2 regions of the Corynebacterium confusum genome follow, and region 2 is predicted to be linked to the other one. Evidence: predicted binding sites of a transcription regulator. Region 2 holds the regulator's gene; the other holds the start of a gene.

Region 1 (7,928 bases), 970 kb from region 2:
TGCCCGCGGCGGAGCCGTAGCCGGCCACGGACACGCGGACCTCCCACCACTTGGCCAGGCGCCACAGCAGCGACTGCCGGACCTGGACGCCGTGGATGCGATCCAGGCGCACCGACTGGTGGCGCCGGTCAGCCAGGCCGTAGTTGATGATGAGCAGCGCGCGGCCGGAGTCGTCCTCATCCAGGCGGGAGCTAAACCGCCATGAGGTGTCGATGAGCTCCCAGACGTTGGGCACCAGGCCCACCAGGATCGGCACCACGGTGGTATTCGGCACCGGGGTGAGAACCAGAACCGCAGCAATCACCACCACCAGCAGCGTGCTTAACCGCAGGGCCGCGCCCAGCAGGCTGCGCCGCGTCGGGATGGGCGGGATGACCACCTCCTGGTGGGCGGTGTCGCTGGCGGTGTCGCTGCCGGCGGCATCGTTAGCGGCAGCTGGCTCCGCGCCGGTGGGTGGGCGGCGGCCGCTGGTGCGGGTGAGGATCTCCTCGCGCAGCTGGGTGGCCGCGGGCTTTTTCAGGTAGGCGATCTGGATGTGGGAGGACGCCCCGCCGGCGGTCTCGACGCGGACGGCGGCCACGCCGAAGATCCGCGCGATGACCGGCTCGATGACGTCGACGGCCTGGATGCGGTCGTAGCGGGCGGTGCGCAGCTGCGTGGACAGCACCCCGCGCCGCAGGGCCAGCTCGTCCCTGCCCAGCTGGTAGCCCAGGCGGCGCCACCAGATGGCGGAGAGGAACCAGATGGCCAGACAGATGCCGATGAAGGCGGCGGCGGTCCAGGCGGCGTCCCGCAGGCCGCGGCCCCAGTGGCCGTCGGCGATGAAGCGCGCGGCATCCCCTAGGACCTCGAGGTTGATGTTGACCACCCCGATGGCCAGGATAGCCAGGATGACCGACCAGAACTGCAGCAGCGGCGTGAGCCGGTGCACGCGGTGGAAGCCGTCGGCGTCGACGGCCGCGTTGTCCGGGCCGCGGCGGTGTTTGCTCACAGCCCGCTCATCCTCTCCCGTGCCTTGACGGCTAGGCGCTCGCGCAGCTGGTCCGCGGTCTGGGCCGGCAGGCCCTTGACGGTCGCGTCCGTGGTCACCGAGGCCGTATGCAGCTGCAGCTTCTTAATGCCCAGCCAGCGCTGGATGGGCCCGGCGGTCACGTCCACGAACTGGATGCGCCCGTAGGGCACCACGGTAAAGGTGTGCCACAGCTTGCCGCGGGTAATGAGCAGCTCGTCGTCGGTTTCCAACCAGCCCATGTTGCGCACCTGGGCGGGGATGAGCCAGGCCAGCCACGCGCCGAAGGCGGCGATGACGATAAGGCCCCAGTACCACCAGCTGGCCCAGAACAATCCCAGGGCGCCCACGCCCAGGGACAGGGCTATCAGCCAGATCGCGGCAATGATATAGCGGGCCTTGACCAAGGCTTGGGAGACCGGGTTGAGCTCCGGCGGGGCGACAGCGTTCATGCGCTTTAGCCTAACAATCCTGGGCGCGACTGCCGGGTAATAGCCGGGCGCTGCTCTCGGTCGGGTGCCTCGCGCCAGAAAACTACACCTTGACTAACCGTTATGTTTATATAATAATTTCTTGCATGTCCCCGAAGAAGAAGCCGCGCCGCCCCATCTACAACCGCGTGCGCCTGCTTCGCATCGAGCGCGACGTCTCCCGCGCCGAGCTGGCCGCGGCCGTGGATGTCAACCCCCAGTCCATCGGGGCACTCGAGCGCGGCGACCACTCGCCCAGCCTCGACCTAGCCTTTAGCATCTGCGAGTTCTTCGACCTGCCCGTCGAGGCCGTCTTCTCCCGCACCGAGTTCACCCCGCTGTCTAGCGAGCTCTACCAGCGGATCTAGCCGGGCCCTCCCGGCGCCTCCGGCGGCTGTCGCCCGCCTAGCGGAAGTCCCGCGAGCCGCGGCTGAAATATTCGCCGATATCCAGCGGCTCGAGCTTGTCCGCCACCACGCTGACCGCGCCCGTGGCATTTTGGACGATACCGCGGATGACCAGCGCCTTGGCCGTGCGCGCGAGCACCTTCTGCCGCTTCCACAGCCCAGGCGAGACCATCACGTTCATCGGCCCGGTCTCATCCTCCATCCCTAAGAAGATGAGGCCGGCGGCCGTCTGCGGGCGCTGCCGATGCGTGATGATCCCGGCCAGGCGCACGCGGGTGCCGTCCGGGACCGCGGCCAGGTCGCGTGCCCGCAGGATGCCGGCGGCATCCAGGGCCCCGCGCACCGCGGACATCGGCTGTCGGTCGTGGCTGACCCCGGTGGCGGCGATGTCTTGGGCCAGCAGCTCGAAGGAGGACATGCCGGGCAGGGCCGGCGCGGAGATCGCAGACATGCCGGGCAGCATGCCGGCGCGCTCGGTGGCCGCCACCCCGGCCTGCCACAGCGCCTGCCGGCGGCTTAGCCCCAGACAGTCCAGGGCGCCGGCCTCGGCTAAGGCCTCGACTTGGGCGACCTTCAGCCCCGCCCGGCGCGACAGGTCCGGGATGTCCGTGTACGGCGCGTTGGCCTCCACCCGCTCGGCCGCCTTGTCACCGAGTCCCTTGACCAGGCCCAGGCCTAGGCGGATGGCCACGGGACCAGGTGGGCCACCCGGTTGGGGTGGGGTGGGCCCGCAGGTCTCCACGCTCGATTCCTTGCCGGAGGCGTTGATGCTGACCGGGCGCACCGGCACCCCGTGGCGGCGGGCGTCCTGGATGAGCGACTGCGGGGAATAAAAGCCCATCGGCTGGGCGCGCAGCAAGCCCACGCAGAACTGCGCCGGGTAGTGGTGCTTGAACCAGGCGGAGAAATACACCAGGGAGGCAAAGGACTGGGAGTGCGACTCCGGGAAGCCGTAGGCCGCAAAGGCCACGATCTTGTTCCAGAGCTTGTCCGCCGTCTCCCCGGTGATCCCGTGGGTGGCGGCCAGGCCGGCGAAGAACTGGTCCTTCAGCGCGGCCATCTTTGCCGGCGAGCGCTTCGAGCCCATCGCGCGGCGCAGATCGTCAGCCTGAGCGCCGGTGAAGCCGGCGGCGTCGACGGCAATCTGCATCAGCTGTTCCTGGAACAGCGGGATCCCCAGCGTCTTGCCCAGGGACTTTTCCAGCACCGGGTGATCGTAGGTGACCTCCTCCAGCCCGTCGCGCCGGCGCAGGTAGGGGTGCACAGATCCGCCCTGGATGGGGCCCGGGCGGATGAGGGCGACCTCGACAACCAGATCGAAGAAGACGCGGGGTTTCAGCCGCGGCAGGGTGGCCAGCTGCGCGCGGGACTCGACTTGGAAAACGCCGACGGCGTCAGCCCGGCAGAGCATGTCGTAGACGGCCTCCTCCGCCAGGTCCAGCTCCCAAAGGTTGACCTGCCGCCCGGTGGACTCGGCCACCAGGTCCTGCATGTGGTGCAGGGCCTCCAGCATGCCCAGCCCCAGCAGATCGAATTTGACCAGGCCGGCGGCCGCGCAGTCGTCCTTGTCCCACTGCAACACCGAGCGGCCCTCCATCCGCGCCCACTCCATGGGCACCACGTCCGCAATAGGCCTATCGCACAGCACCATTCCGCCGGAGTGGATGCCCAGGTGCCGCGGCTGGCCCAGGAATTCCTCGGCGAGTGCGACCACGTCCGCCGGAGGCTCGTCAGTGCCCTTCGACCAGGCGTCCGCGCTGCCCTGCGGGTAGCCCAGGGCGCGGGCGGCGTCCCGGGTCGCGCCCTTGCGGCGGTAGGTGTTGACGTTGGCCACCTGCGCGGCCTGCTGGCGCCCGTAGGCGGAGTAGACGTACTGGATGACCTCCTCGCGGCGGCCGGACTCAATATCGACGTCGATATCCGGCGGGCCGTCCCGATCCGGGGACAGGAAGCGCTCAAAGAGCAGGCCCGCGGAGATGGGCTCCGCGTTCGTGATACCGAGGGCGAAGCAGACCGTGGAGTTGGCGGCAGAACCGCGGCCCTGGCACAGGATGTTTTTCCGGCGGCAGAAATCCACCAGGTCCGTGACGATGAGGAAATAGCCGGGAAAGCCCAGCTGCTCCACCACGGCGAGTTCGTGCTCTATCTGCCTTTTCGCGCGCTCGCGGATATCGGCCGGCCGGCTGGCGTAGCGCTTGCGCGCCCGCGCGTAGACCAGCTCGCGCAGCCAGGTCATCTCCGTGTGCCCGTCCGGTACGTCAAAGTGCGGCAGGTTGGGCACCAAAACGTCCCAGCTAAAGCTGCATTCGCGCCCCAGCTCGGCCGTGGCAGCCAGCAGATCCTCCCGCCCGGGCAGCAGACGCGCCATGTCCTCGCCGGAGCGCAGCCAGCTCGCCCCCATCGGGTGCTGGTCCGGGTCCGCCTGCTGCAGGGACTGCCGGTGGGCCAAGGCGTTCTTCGCCGCCGCCAGGCGGGCCTGGCCGCGCCGCGCCGCTGCCGGGCGGGCGCTCGCTATAGCCCGCAGCCCCCAGTCTTTTCGGGCACTATCTAACCGGCGGTGGCGGTCCGCGTCCGCCGGCACCATGGTGCTGGCGTATTCGAGCACCACGTTGCTGGCCCCGACGGTGCCCACCAGCTGGTCTAGCCGGTCCACCCAGTCCACGTCGGCGAGGTAGACCACCTCCTCGCCCAGGGCGTGGGCGACCTGCGCCAGCGGCGGGTAGGCGGTCTTATTCTTCTCCCCGGCCGCCATCTTGGCCTGGGCGATAAGCCGCGACAAGCGCCGGTAGCCCTCCGGGCCGCGCGCCAGCACCGTCAGGACGCCCTCGTCCAGGCTCAGCTCGGCGCCGAAGACCGTGGGCAGCCCGGCGCGGGCGGCGGCTTCGGCGAATTTCATCAGGCCGTAGAACCCGTCCCTGTCCACCAGCGCCAGGGATTCTAGCCCTATTTCAACTGCACGTTCGACCAACTCCTCCGGCTCGGACGCACCCTGCAGAAACGAGTAACTCGACACGGCGTGCAGCTCCGCAAACGACACCGCGGACTTCTTTGTTTCGCGCGGTACGTCCTGCTCAGAACTGTGGTTTACGGGTACAGGTATGAGCGCCGGGCGGCCAGAAAGGATCCTCTCCAGCCGCGACCAGCTCAGTGCCCGTCCGCCGTTAAACCCCACGGCGGACAGCTTAGTAAAATACGAACCGGTGTTCTAATTACTCGCGCCTTACAAACCGAGCAGTCTGTGAATATGCATAAAATCTGCAAGTAAATAGACAAAGCGGTATACGGGCTGTTAGGTTATAACCCACCGAGGTTGCGCGCCCCGCAACCCGCTTTATTACGCCTACCGGACGGCGCCCGGGCACTGCCCCGTAACACCGCCCGGCCTTATAAAAGTCACACAGAAAAGGACCATTCTCATGCAGATCCGTCGCGCTCTTGCCGCAGCCGCCGCCACCGTCGTGGCAGCGACCGGCCTCGTTGCTTGCTCCTCCGACTCCGAGGGAGGGGAAATCACCAAGGACTCGAAGATCTCCGTCGGCACCACCGACGCCTCCAAGAAGGCCTGGGCGGCGTTTGAGACCGTCGCCAAGGACCAGGGCTTCGACCTGGACATCGTCAATTACTCGGACTACACCACCCCGAACCAGGCCCTGGAGCAGGGCGAGCTGGACACCAACAACTTCCAGCACCTGAAGTTCCTGGCCGAGTACAACAAGGGCAACGGCACCGACCTGGTACCGATCGCCGCCACCGAGATCGTGCCGCTGGCCCTGTTCTGGAAGGACCACGACTCCCTGGACGGCATCGAGGGCGAGACCGTCGCGGTCCCGAACGACTCCACCAACCAGGGCCGCGCCATCAACCTGCTGGTCCAGCAGAACCTGGTCACCCTGAAGCAGGACGGGCTTTTGACCCCGACCCCGGCCGACATTGATGAGAAGGCCTCCAAGGTCAAGGTCACCCCGGTCGGCGCCGAGCAGACCACCTCCGCCTACAGCGAGGGCACCCCGGCTGTCATCAACAACTCCTTCCTGGAGCGCGCCGGCATCGACCCGACCACCGCGGTGGTCCAGGACGACCCGAACTCCGAGGAGGCCGAGCCCTACATCAACGCCTTCGTCGTGCGCTCGGAGGACGCCGACAACGAGACCCTTAAGGAGCTCGCCAAGATCTGGCACACCCCCGAGGTCCAGGAAGCCGTGCAGGAAGACTCCAAGGGCACGTCCGTTTCCGTGGAGCGCACCCCGGAGGAGCTGCAGGACATCCTCAGCCGCCTCGAGGAAGAGCTCTAAACTTCCTCCCGGCACCTTCTACCCCGCCGACGCGCCCAACTCAATGGCTACCGCGTTGCCGGGGTTGTGCCACGTTTAATGAACCCGCCACTGCACACGCAACAACCAAGGGGCTTTTAGTGACCGAATCACTCACTACCGGAACCCGCGTCGAGTTCCGCCACGTATCGAAGGTCTTTGAGCATAAAAAGACCACCACCCAGGCGCTCGACGATATCAACCTGGCCGTGGAGCCCGGCGAAATCATGGGCATCATCGGCTACTCCGGCGCCGGCAAGTCCACCCTGGTGCGCCTCATCAACGGGCTCGACACCCCGACCGAGGGCGAGCTGTTGCTGGGCGAGACCAACATCGCCGGCATGTCGGAGAAGAAGCTGCGCTCCCTGCGCCGCTCCATCGGCATGATTTTCCAGCAGTTCAACCTGTTTAACTCCCGCACGGCCGCCGGCAACATCGAATACCCGCTGCAGCTGGCCGGCGTGGCCAAGGCCGAGCGCAAGCGGCGCGTGCAGGAGCTGCTGGAATTCGTCGGCCTGGGCGACAAGGGCTCGAGCTACCCAGAGCAGCTCTCCGGCGGGCAGAAGCAGCGCGTCGGCATCGCCCGCGCGCTGGCCACCAACCCGCGCCTCCTGCTGGCCGACGAGGCCACCTCCGCGCTTGACCCGCAGACCACCCACGAGGTCCTGGAGCTGCTGCGCCAGGTCAACCAGAAATTCGGCATCACCATCGTGGTCATTACCCACGAGATGGAGGTCGTGCGCTCCATCGCCGACAAGGTCGCCGTCATGGAGGAAGGCCGCGTGGTCGAGCAGGGCTCCATCTACGAGGTTTTTTCCAATCCGCAGACCCCGGTGGCACAGCGCTTCGTGTCCACCTCCCTGCGTAACACCCCGGACCACGTCGAGGCCGACGACCTGCTGGCCCACGAGGGCCGCTTGTTCACCATCAACCTGACGGAAAACTCCGGCTTCTTCGGCGCGGCCGCCAAGCTGCGCGAGCGCGGCGTGTCCATCTCCATCGTTCACGGCGGGGTGACCACCTTGCAGCAGCACTCCTTCGGCAAGATGACCGTCCGCCTCAACGGCCCTGACGAGGCCATCGAGGAGTTCTACCACACCATGTCCCAGACCACCGACATTCAGGAGATCAAGCGATGACGACAACTATCTTGGCCGCAGCGGACTGGGGCCGCCTGTCCGGCACCCTCATGGAGGCGGTCGTCGACACCCTCATCATGGTCTCGCTAACCATGATCATCGGCGGCATCCTGGGCCTTATCCTCGGCGTCCTCCTCTACACCACCCGCCCGTCGGGAATCCTGGCTAACCGGTTTATCTACACGATCCTCAACATCGCGGTAAACATCATCCGGCCTATCCCGTTCATCATCTTGCTGGCGTTCGTGCAACCGGTCACCGTGGCCGTGATGGGCTCGTCCATTGGCCGCGAGCCCGCCACCTTCGTCATGGCCTTTGCCGCCACCTTCGCCGTGGCCCGCATCGTCGAGCAAAACCTCGTGAGCATCGACCCCGGCGTCATCGAGGCCGCCCGCGCGATGGGCGCCGGCCCCTGGAAGATCATCACCAGCGTGATCATCCCCGAGGCCCTCGGCCCGCTGGTGCTCGGCTACACCTTCCTGTTCATCGCCGTGGTCGACATGTCCGCCATGGCCGGCTACGTCGGCGGCGGCGGCCTGGGTGACTTCGCCATCGTCTACGGCTACCGCGCCTACGAGTGGCAGGTCACCGTC
Region 2 (7,928 bases):
TTAGGGGTCAGCGTCAAAATCATAGTGGGTGGGCTTCCTCCGGCGGGCGCTTCGACTATTCGTCCCGCGCTGCGCCGATTGTCGTCCTTGACCGCCGGCGCAGGGCGCCGGGCGGAGTGGACCAGGCAGCGGTTCGCGGCCGAGTGGTCGAGGGGTCAATGTCAACGAACTGTAACGTGTGTCAACGTTTGTAGATGTTTACTTGGTATTGTTGCCCGATTATGCCCGTATGTCAATGGGTATATGTGGTTTTCCGTGGGTCTCGGTAGACTGGGCAGAAAGTTGTTCTCTTGCGGAGCCTCCCCGGGGCCTGCCGACTCCTGCACCAGCGGGCCGGAGGCGCACGGGATTTAGCTCCGCAAGATCTCAGAATTCGTTTCTAGTGAGTACTGGCGAGCCTGAGTAGGATTGCCTTCACAACGCGTATATCGATCTTGTCTACTTTGTCTTCAGACGTAGGGAGAAGTTTTACATGACCAACACCGACAACACTGGCAGCACCGCCACCACCGGGTCGACGAGCGCTGAAGCTACCGAGGCTCAAGCGAAATCCGGGCAGCGGGGCACCATCGCGGGCACCGGTGTGGTGGCCGGCGTCGCCTACGCTCCCGCGGTGTGGGTACGCCCCCGCCCGCAGCTGCCGCAGTCCGGCGAGGCCATCGTCGCAGAAGACCAGCGCGAGGCAGAGTTTGCGCGCTTCCAGGAGGCCGCGGAAACCGTCGCGCAGCGCCTCGAGGGGCGTGCAGGAAGCGCCGAGGGGCACGCGGCGGAGGTTCTAAAGGCCACCGCCTCGATGGCGCGGGACAAGGGCTGGCACAAGACGGTGCGCAAGAACGTGCGCGGCGGCAACGGAGTGGAATATGCGGTCGTGGCTGCCACGGATAAGTTTGTCTCGATGTTCGAATCCGCCGGCGGCGTCATGGCCGAGCGCACGACGGACCTGAAGGACGTCCGCGACCGCGTCATCGCGGAGCTGCGCGGCGAGGACGAGCCGGGCCTGCCCTCCGTCGAGGGCGAGGCCGTGCTGCTGGCCGACGACCTAGCGCCGGCGGATACCGCTACGTTGGACATCGACCGGATCAAAGCCCTGGTGACCGAGCTGGGCGGGCCCACCAGCCACACCGCCATCATCGCACGCCAGCTGGACATCCCGTGCATCGTGGCCATGGGCGCGAAGCTGCGCGAGCTCAACGCGGGGGAGTGGCTGTTCGTGGACGGTTCCCGCGGGCTGGTCGAGACCGGCGCGGACTCCGAAAGCTCCCAGGCCGCCGTGGCCGAGTACCAGGCCAAGGCCGCCAAGATCGCCCAGTGGGAAGGCCCGGCGCAAACCAGCGACGGCTACCGCGTGCAGTTGCTGGCCAACGTCGCCGACGGCAACGCCGCGCGGCTGGCGGCCGGCACCCAGGCCGAGGGCGTGGGCCTGTACCGCACCGAGCTGTCCTTCCTCAACGCCTCGGAGGAGCCGAGCATCGACGAGCAGGCGCAGATTTACTCCAAGGTTTTTAACGCCTTCGGCGACCGCAAGGTCGTCGTGCGCACCCTGGACGCTGGCTCGGACAAGCCGATTAGCTACGCCACCCTCGACGATGAGGAGAACCCGGCGCTGGGCGTGCGCGGCCTGCGCATCGCCCGCGACAACGAGTCGCTGCTGACCCGGCAGCTCGACGCCATCGCCCAAGCCGCCGAGCAGCGCCCGGAAGGCGCGCAGACTTGGGTCATGGCGCCGATGGTGGCTACCGCGAACGAGGCCCGCTGGTTCGCCGGCCTGTGCCGAGAGCGCAACCTAATCCCGGGCGCGATGATTGAGGTCCCCGCCGCCGCCCTGATGGCAGATACCATCATGCCGCACCTCGATTTCGTGTCCATCGGCACGAACGACCTGACCCAGTACACCATGGCCGCGGACCGCCTGTCGCCGCAGCTGGCGTACCTGACCGACCCGTGGCAGCCGGCCGTGCTACGGCTTATCCAGCACACCTGCGTGGTCGGCAGCGACAACAACGTCCCCGTAGGGGTCTGCGGCGAGGCTGCCGCGGACCCGATGCTCGCCGCGGTGCTCACCGGGCTGGGGGTTAACTCCCTGTCGGCCGCCTCGACCGCCGTTGCCGGCGTGGGTGCGCAGCTGTCTGAGCTCAGCCTTGAGGACTGCCAGAAGATCGCAGCAGCGGCCGTGTCCTGCGAAGGCCCCTCCGAGGCCCGCGAGAAGGTCCGCGAGCTCATCGAGGAATTCTCCCGCCCCGCGGCAGACAACTAAACGCCGCTGAAAAACTACACCCGGCGCAAGCCCACAGCTTAGAGTGGGGCCTGCGCCGGGTGTCCGGCATCTGGGGACTGGGCCTTAGGCGTCGGCGGTGACGACGGTGATTTCGCGCTCGCGCAGCGCGTCGACGAAGCTTTGCGGCGCGGCCGAGTCCGTGATGACGACGTCGATGTCGGAGATCTTGGCAAAGCTGACCAAGTAATCGTTGCCCAGCTTGGAGGAGTCGCACAGGACAACGACCTTGCGGGCGTTGGTGACGAACGCGGCCTTGATGGCCGCCTCCTGCGCGTCCGCCGTGGACAGGCCGTGGTCCAGGGTCAGGGCGTTGGTGCCGATGAAGGCGACGTCGGCGCGCAGCAGCGCCATGGTGCGCAGGGCGGTGTCGCCGACTACTGCCTGGGAAATGCCGCGCACCGTACCGCCCAGCAGCTGGACGTCCTTGATACCGTTATTAGCCAGCGACAGGGCAATGGGCAGGCTGTTGGACACGATGGACAGCTGGTTGGCCAGCGGGCTGGCGGCAATCAGGTCGCTTAAGGCGTTCGTGGTGGTGCCGGCGTCCAAGAAGATGCTGCCCGGGGTCTCGGGGAGGAATTCGAGGGCAGCTTCGGCGATCGCGGACTTTGCCCCGGTGGCCGAGCGCGAGCGCGTGTCCAGGGTGAACTCGGCGGTCTGGAAGGTCTGCGAGGCCACCGCGCCGCCGTGGACCCGGTGCACCACGCCCTCCCGGTCCAGAACGGCCAAGTCGCGGCGAATGGTTTCTGCGGTGACGTCGAATTTGTGGGAGAGTTCCGTGACATTGACGCGTCCCTCGACGGCGGTGAGGGACGCAATCTGCCGACGGCGTTCTTCTGCATACATGGGGGAGTTCTCCTCGGTCCGTGGGTACGCACGCTGATGGGCCAGCGCACACGGTGAAATGGGTCTACTCAAATTGTCTCAGAAAAACCGCGTGGGCAAACACAAACAGAAAAACCCAAGCGCCCGATTCTTGGGTTGCTTGGGTATTTCTTGAGGTAGATCGGGCAAACCGGACCAGGGAACACACACGCGGCGTGAGATTTTGTATGCCCGATTACCTCAGAAAGGGGGAATAACGCGGGAAGTTCCGGGGAATTAAAGCTTGCGCATCACGGAGACGACCTTGCCCATGATTTCTGATTCATCCCCGTTGATGGGGGAATAAGCGTCATTGTGCGGCAGCAGCCAGACGCCGGTGGAGTCGCGGTGGAATTCCTTGACGGTTGCCTCCTCGCCGTCCAGCAGGGCTGCGACGAAGTCGCCTTCCTCCGCCGTGGACTGCGAGCGGACGATGACCCAGTCCCCGTCGAGGATGCCGGCGTCCCGCATGGAGTCGCCGACGACCTGCAGCATGTAGAGGTCTCCGCCGCCGACGACCTCGTCCGGCATGGGGTAGTAAGTATCAATGTTTTCTTCGGCCGTAATGGGGGTCCCGGCGGCAATGCGCCCGACGACGGGGATGTAGCTGACTTGGCCTGCGTCCGGCGGGGTCTGGGGGAGCTCGGCAGACTTGCTGGCCTTCTCAGCCTTCGCGTCTTCCTTTTCGGTGTTGAGGTGGCGGACATCGACCGCGCGCGGCTTGTTGGGATCGCGCCGCAGGAAGCCCTTTTCCTCCAGCTGCCTGAGCTGGTAGGCCACCGAGGAGGTGGACTGCAGGCCGGCCGCGTCACCGATCTCGCGGATGCTCGGCGGGTAGCCGCGCAGGAGCACGGCGTCGTGAATGACCTCGAGGATGCGCCGCTGGCGGGCACTCAAGGAGTCCAGGCTGGGCTTCTGTGAGGATTTGCTGGGTCGGGCCATGGTCTTTAACTCTCCAAGTTGGTTGGCAGGTCGGATAGTCGGTCACAGGCACTGTGGGCCCGCGTAAATTCCTACCTTCATTTCTAGCATGAAAAGTACAAATGTTCGAGACTTTCGCCCGCGCGCTAGACAAACTCTGGGGAGCCTGCTATAAATCGAACACAGAACCTAATTCGAACATTCGGACGAAGGAAAGCCGATGCCATGTCGGAGTCCAGATTTAGACTCGGTGGCACCAAAGAAAGGAAGGATTACTATGACTCTCGCCTTTGAAGACCGCCGTATTGCTGACACTGAATATGCAGCTTACCGCTCCGGTACTCTCGCGCCTTCCGTGGTCCCCGCGGCTGCGGTGTGGGAGCCTTCCGTCCGTGTTTCCGAAAACCGCAATCCCAGCGCCGGTTGGCTGGGAGGTGGACCGGCTGGCGTGGGCGATCGTTATTCTCGAACGCTCACGCTGGATAATCGAACAGACCGTCGTTCGCAGCCCGCGCTTAGTGCTGAGGATTTCGCAGGGCAGCCACGTGGGGCGGTCTCCGAGCAGGCGCGCCAGAAGGGCAACTACGCGCTCGGCGCTGTGTTCGGATTCGCCGTCTTCCTGGGCACGTTGGCGGCGGGCATGGGCCTGGTCGACGGCGCGGATGCGGCCGGTTCCCTGGGCACGGCGGACAGCGCCGTGACCCAACAGGCCACCCTGAACTAGGAGACGGGCTAGCCCGCCCGGTTGAGGCTCGCTCGGGCGCAGTAGACTGGTAGCGCATCCGCTTAATCTGCTCTGGCGGATTGAGTCGGAAAGCTAGAAAGATACGGGGAGCGAGCCACATTGTATTGCCCATTTTGTCACCACGAGCAGTCACGCGTTATTGATTCCCGCGTCGTTGACGCGGGCACGTCCATCCGCCGTCGGCGCGAGTGTTCTTCGTGCCGGGGCCGTTTCACCACGGTCGAGAAGGCGGTGCTGTCCGTGGTCAAGCGCAATGGGCTGTCCGAGCCCTTCAGTCGTGACAAGCTGATCCGTGGCGTGCGGCGCGCCTGCCAGGGCCGCGACGTCTCGGATGACGCGCTGAAGCGCCTGGCCCAGGAGGTGGAGGAGACCGTGCGCAGCCATGGCAGCTCCCAGATCAATGCCAACGATATTGGCCTGGCCATCCTCGACCCGCTGCGCGACCTCGATGAGGTGGCGTACCTGCGCTTTGCCTCCGTGTATAAGTCCTTCGACAGTGCGGACGACTTCGAGTCGGAGATCCGCCTGATGAAGCGGCGCGACCGCACCAGTTTTTAGGCTCCCGCTGCGGCGCTAGGCCAGCTTGTCGACCGCCTTTTGGATGCGCCGCAGGGAGACCGCGTGCGCGGTGCCGAGGCGCTGGGCGAACAGGGAAACCCGGAGCTCCTCGATCATCCAGTAGATATCGCGCACCGCTTTGGTCTTCGCGCGGCCGGCCGGCAGGGAGCGCAGGCGATTGTTGAGGTAGGCCTTGGCCTCATCGACCTCGGCTTGGCGGTCCGCGTCCTTGTCCGGATCTAGGTTCATCTCCTCCAGCCGGATGCGCACGGCTTGCAGGTAGCGCGGCAGGTGCCGCAGGTGCTCGATGCCGTTTTTCGTGATTGCTTGCGCCGGAAGCAGGAAATCCAGCTGGGCGCGGATGTCGTCGATGGCCGGGCCGGTCCACTTGTTGAGCTCGTCGGTGATGCGGCCGTATTCGACTAGGCCCGGGGCGATAGCGACGACCATCTGCCGCACGCGCCCGGGAACCGCCGGGGCGATCTTCTTGCGCAACTGGTCGAATTCCTCTGGGGAGCGCACCGGGCCGCCGGCTTCCAGTAGAAGATCGCGGAGGGCTGCCACGCGGGCGTCGGAGACCAGGCCGTCGGCCCCGCCGTGCGGGTAGTTGTCGATGGCCACGCGCTGCTGCAAGGGCAGGCCCTTGACCATGGGGCGCGGGTTGACGGTGATCTCCCGCATGAGCAAGGTCAGCGTGGTGGTCAGCATGGCGGCATCGGCCGCGGCCTTGGTGGGGTGCGCCTTGACCTCGACGCCGTCCTTCGTGGCGACCAGCGCGGGGTAGGCGGTGACCTCGTGGCCGTCTACCGTAGTGCGGACCTCGTCGTCGATGGAGCCCAGATTATCCGAGCGCCATTCCTTGACCGCCCCGGACTCCGAGATGCGGCTGACCTTCGAGACCGAGGACTTAATCGAACCGGCCTGGCGATGGACCAGCGCGGAAAGATCGCGGTCGGAGTCGATAATCTTTCCCCGCTTGTCGATGGCCGCGTAGTTCATGCGCAGGTGGTCGGGCAGCGACTGCGGGCGGAAATCCACGGCGTTGATGCCCTGGCCGCCCAGCTCCCGCAGAACATCGGCGAGCTGTTCGGTAATGGGCCCGGCGTAAGGGACCAGCTTGTCCAGGGCGCGCTCGGCGAACTCCGGGGCAGGCACCACCGTGCGGCGCAGGGCCTTCGGCAGGCTGCGGATGAGCTCCGTGACTAACTCCAGGCGCAGGCCCGGTACCAGCCAGTCGAAGCCGGTGGTCTCCAGCCCGGCCAGCATGGGCACGGGGACCTGGATGGTCACGCCGTCCAGGGGATCGCCGGGGCTGAAGTGGTACGACAGGTCCAGCTCCATGGAACCGGCGCGCCAGGTATCGGGGAAGTCCGCCTCGGTCACGCGGTTATCGGCGTCGTTAACCAGCGCCTCCGGATCGAAGTCCAGCAGCGCGGGGTGGGCGTGGCGCTCCTTCTTCCACCAGGAGTCGAAGTACTTGCCGCTGGTGATATTGGCGGGCAGGCGCTCGTCGTAGAAGGCGAAGAGGGTGTCCTCGTCCGCGACCAGGCCGCGCCGGCGCGCCTTGTCCTCGTACTCGGCCGCTTTGTCGAGTTTGGCGACATTGTCGTGGAAGAAGGAATGGTGGGTATTCCACTCGCCGCCGATGAGAGCGTGGCGTATGAACAAGTCCCGGGCCGCGGCTTGGTCGACGCGGTGGTAGGGCACGGAGCGGTCGTGGACCACCGGCACGCCGTAGAGCGTCGACTTCTGCTTGACCATGGTGGTGGCCCGCTTACTCGACCAGACCGGGTCGGAGTAGCTGTGCTTGAGCAGGCCGGCGGCCAGGCGCTCTACCCAGGCGGGATCGATCTGGGCGACATCGCGCGCCCACAGCCGGGAGGTCTCCACCAGCTCGGCGGCCATGACGAACTCCGGCGGCTTCTTCGCCAGCGCGGAGCCGGGGAAGACCATAAAGCGCGTGTTGCGGGCGCCGTGGAACTCCTTGGAGTTGCCGTCTCGGGCGCCGATATTGGACAGCAGGCCCGACAGGAGCGCCTGGTGGATGGCGGCATCGGCACGCTTGCCGGATTCCTGGGCGGTCCACTTGAGCTGCTTGGCGACCTCGCGCAGCTGACGCACCAGGTCGAACCACTCGCGGATGCGCATGTAGTGCAGGAACTCCGCCTTCATCTGCTTGCGGAAGGCATTGCCGGACTTTTCGTTGCGGGAGTCTTTAATGTAGTCCCACAGCTTGAGCTGGCTTAAGAAATCCGAGGTCTTGTCCTTAAACCGCGCGTGCGCCTGGTCCGCCTGGGCCTGCTTTTCCAGGGGGCGTTCGCGTACGTCCTGGATGGTCATGGCCGCAACGATGATGATGACGTCGTGCAGGCAGCCCAGCTTGTGGGCTTCCACCAGCATCCGCGCCATGCGCGGATCCACCGGGATGCGCGCGAGCGTGGCGCCGGTCTTGGTCAGCGTGGGCAGCCCGTTCTTGTCGGCCGTACCCAACGCACCCAGCTCGTTGAGCAGGGCGATGCCGTCGCGCACCGCCTTGTCCGCCGGTGGCTGCACGAAGGGGAAGCG

Evidence for each region. The regulator LexA, encoded in region 2, represses DNA repair genes until DNA is damaged. The targets are predictions, from matches to a motif close to CGAACANNTGTTCG.
Region 1: CCONF_RS02525 (error-prone DNA polymerase) is a predicted target of LexA. The motif match lies at 5,080-5,093, and genes of this name have one in related genera.

What each region holds. Positions count from the first base shown of each region.
Region 1 is NZ_CP047202.1:515,490-523,417, reverse strand. It holds gene CCONF_RS02540 (PH domain-containing protein) at 1-991, opposite strand, end outside; gene CCONF_RS02535 (PH domain-containing protein) at 988-1,461, opposite strand; gene CCONF_RS02530 (helix-turn-helix transcriptional regulator) at 1,587-1,847, shown strand; gene CCONF_RS02525 (error-prone DNA polymerase) at 1,885-5,058, opposite strand; gene CCONF_RS02520 (MetQ/NlpA family ABC transporter substrate-binding protein) at 5,303-6,178, shown strand; gene CCONF_RS02515 (methionine ABC transporter ATP-binding protein) at 6,298-7,335, shown strand; gene CCONF_RS02510 (methionine ABC transporter permease) at 7,332-7,928, shown strand, end outside.
Region 2 is NZ_CP047202.1:1,490,255-1,498,182, reverse strand. It holds gene CCONF_RS07005 (1-phosphofructokinase family hexose kinase) at 1-23, opposite strand, end outside; gene ptsP (phosphoenolpyruvate--protein phosphotransferase) at 473-2,254, shown strand; gene sugR (transcriptional regulator SugR) at 2,339-3,121, opposite strand; gene lexA (transcriptional repressor LexA) at 3,377-4,081, opposite strand; gene CCONF_RS06985 (hypothetical protein) at 4,509-4,784, shown strand; gene nrdR (transcriptional regulator NrdR) at 4,905-5,363, shown strand; gene hrpA (ATP-dependent RNA helicase HrpA) at 5,379-7,928, opposite strand, start outside.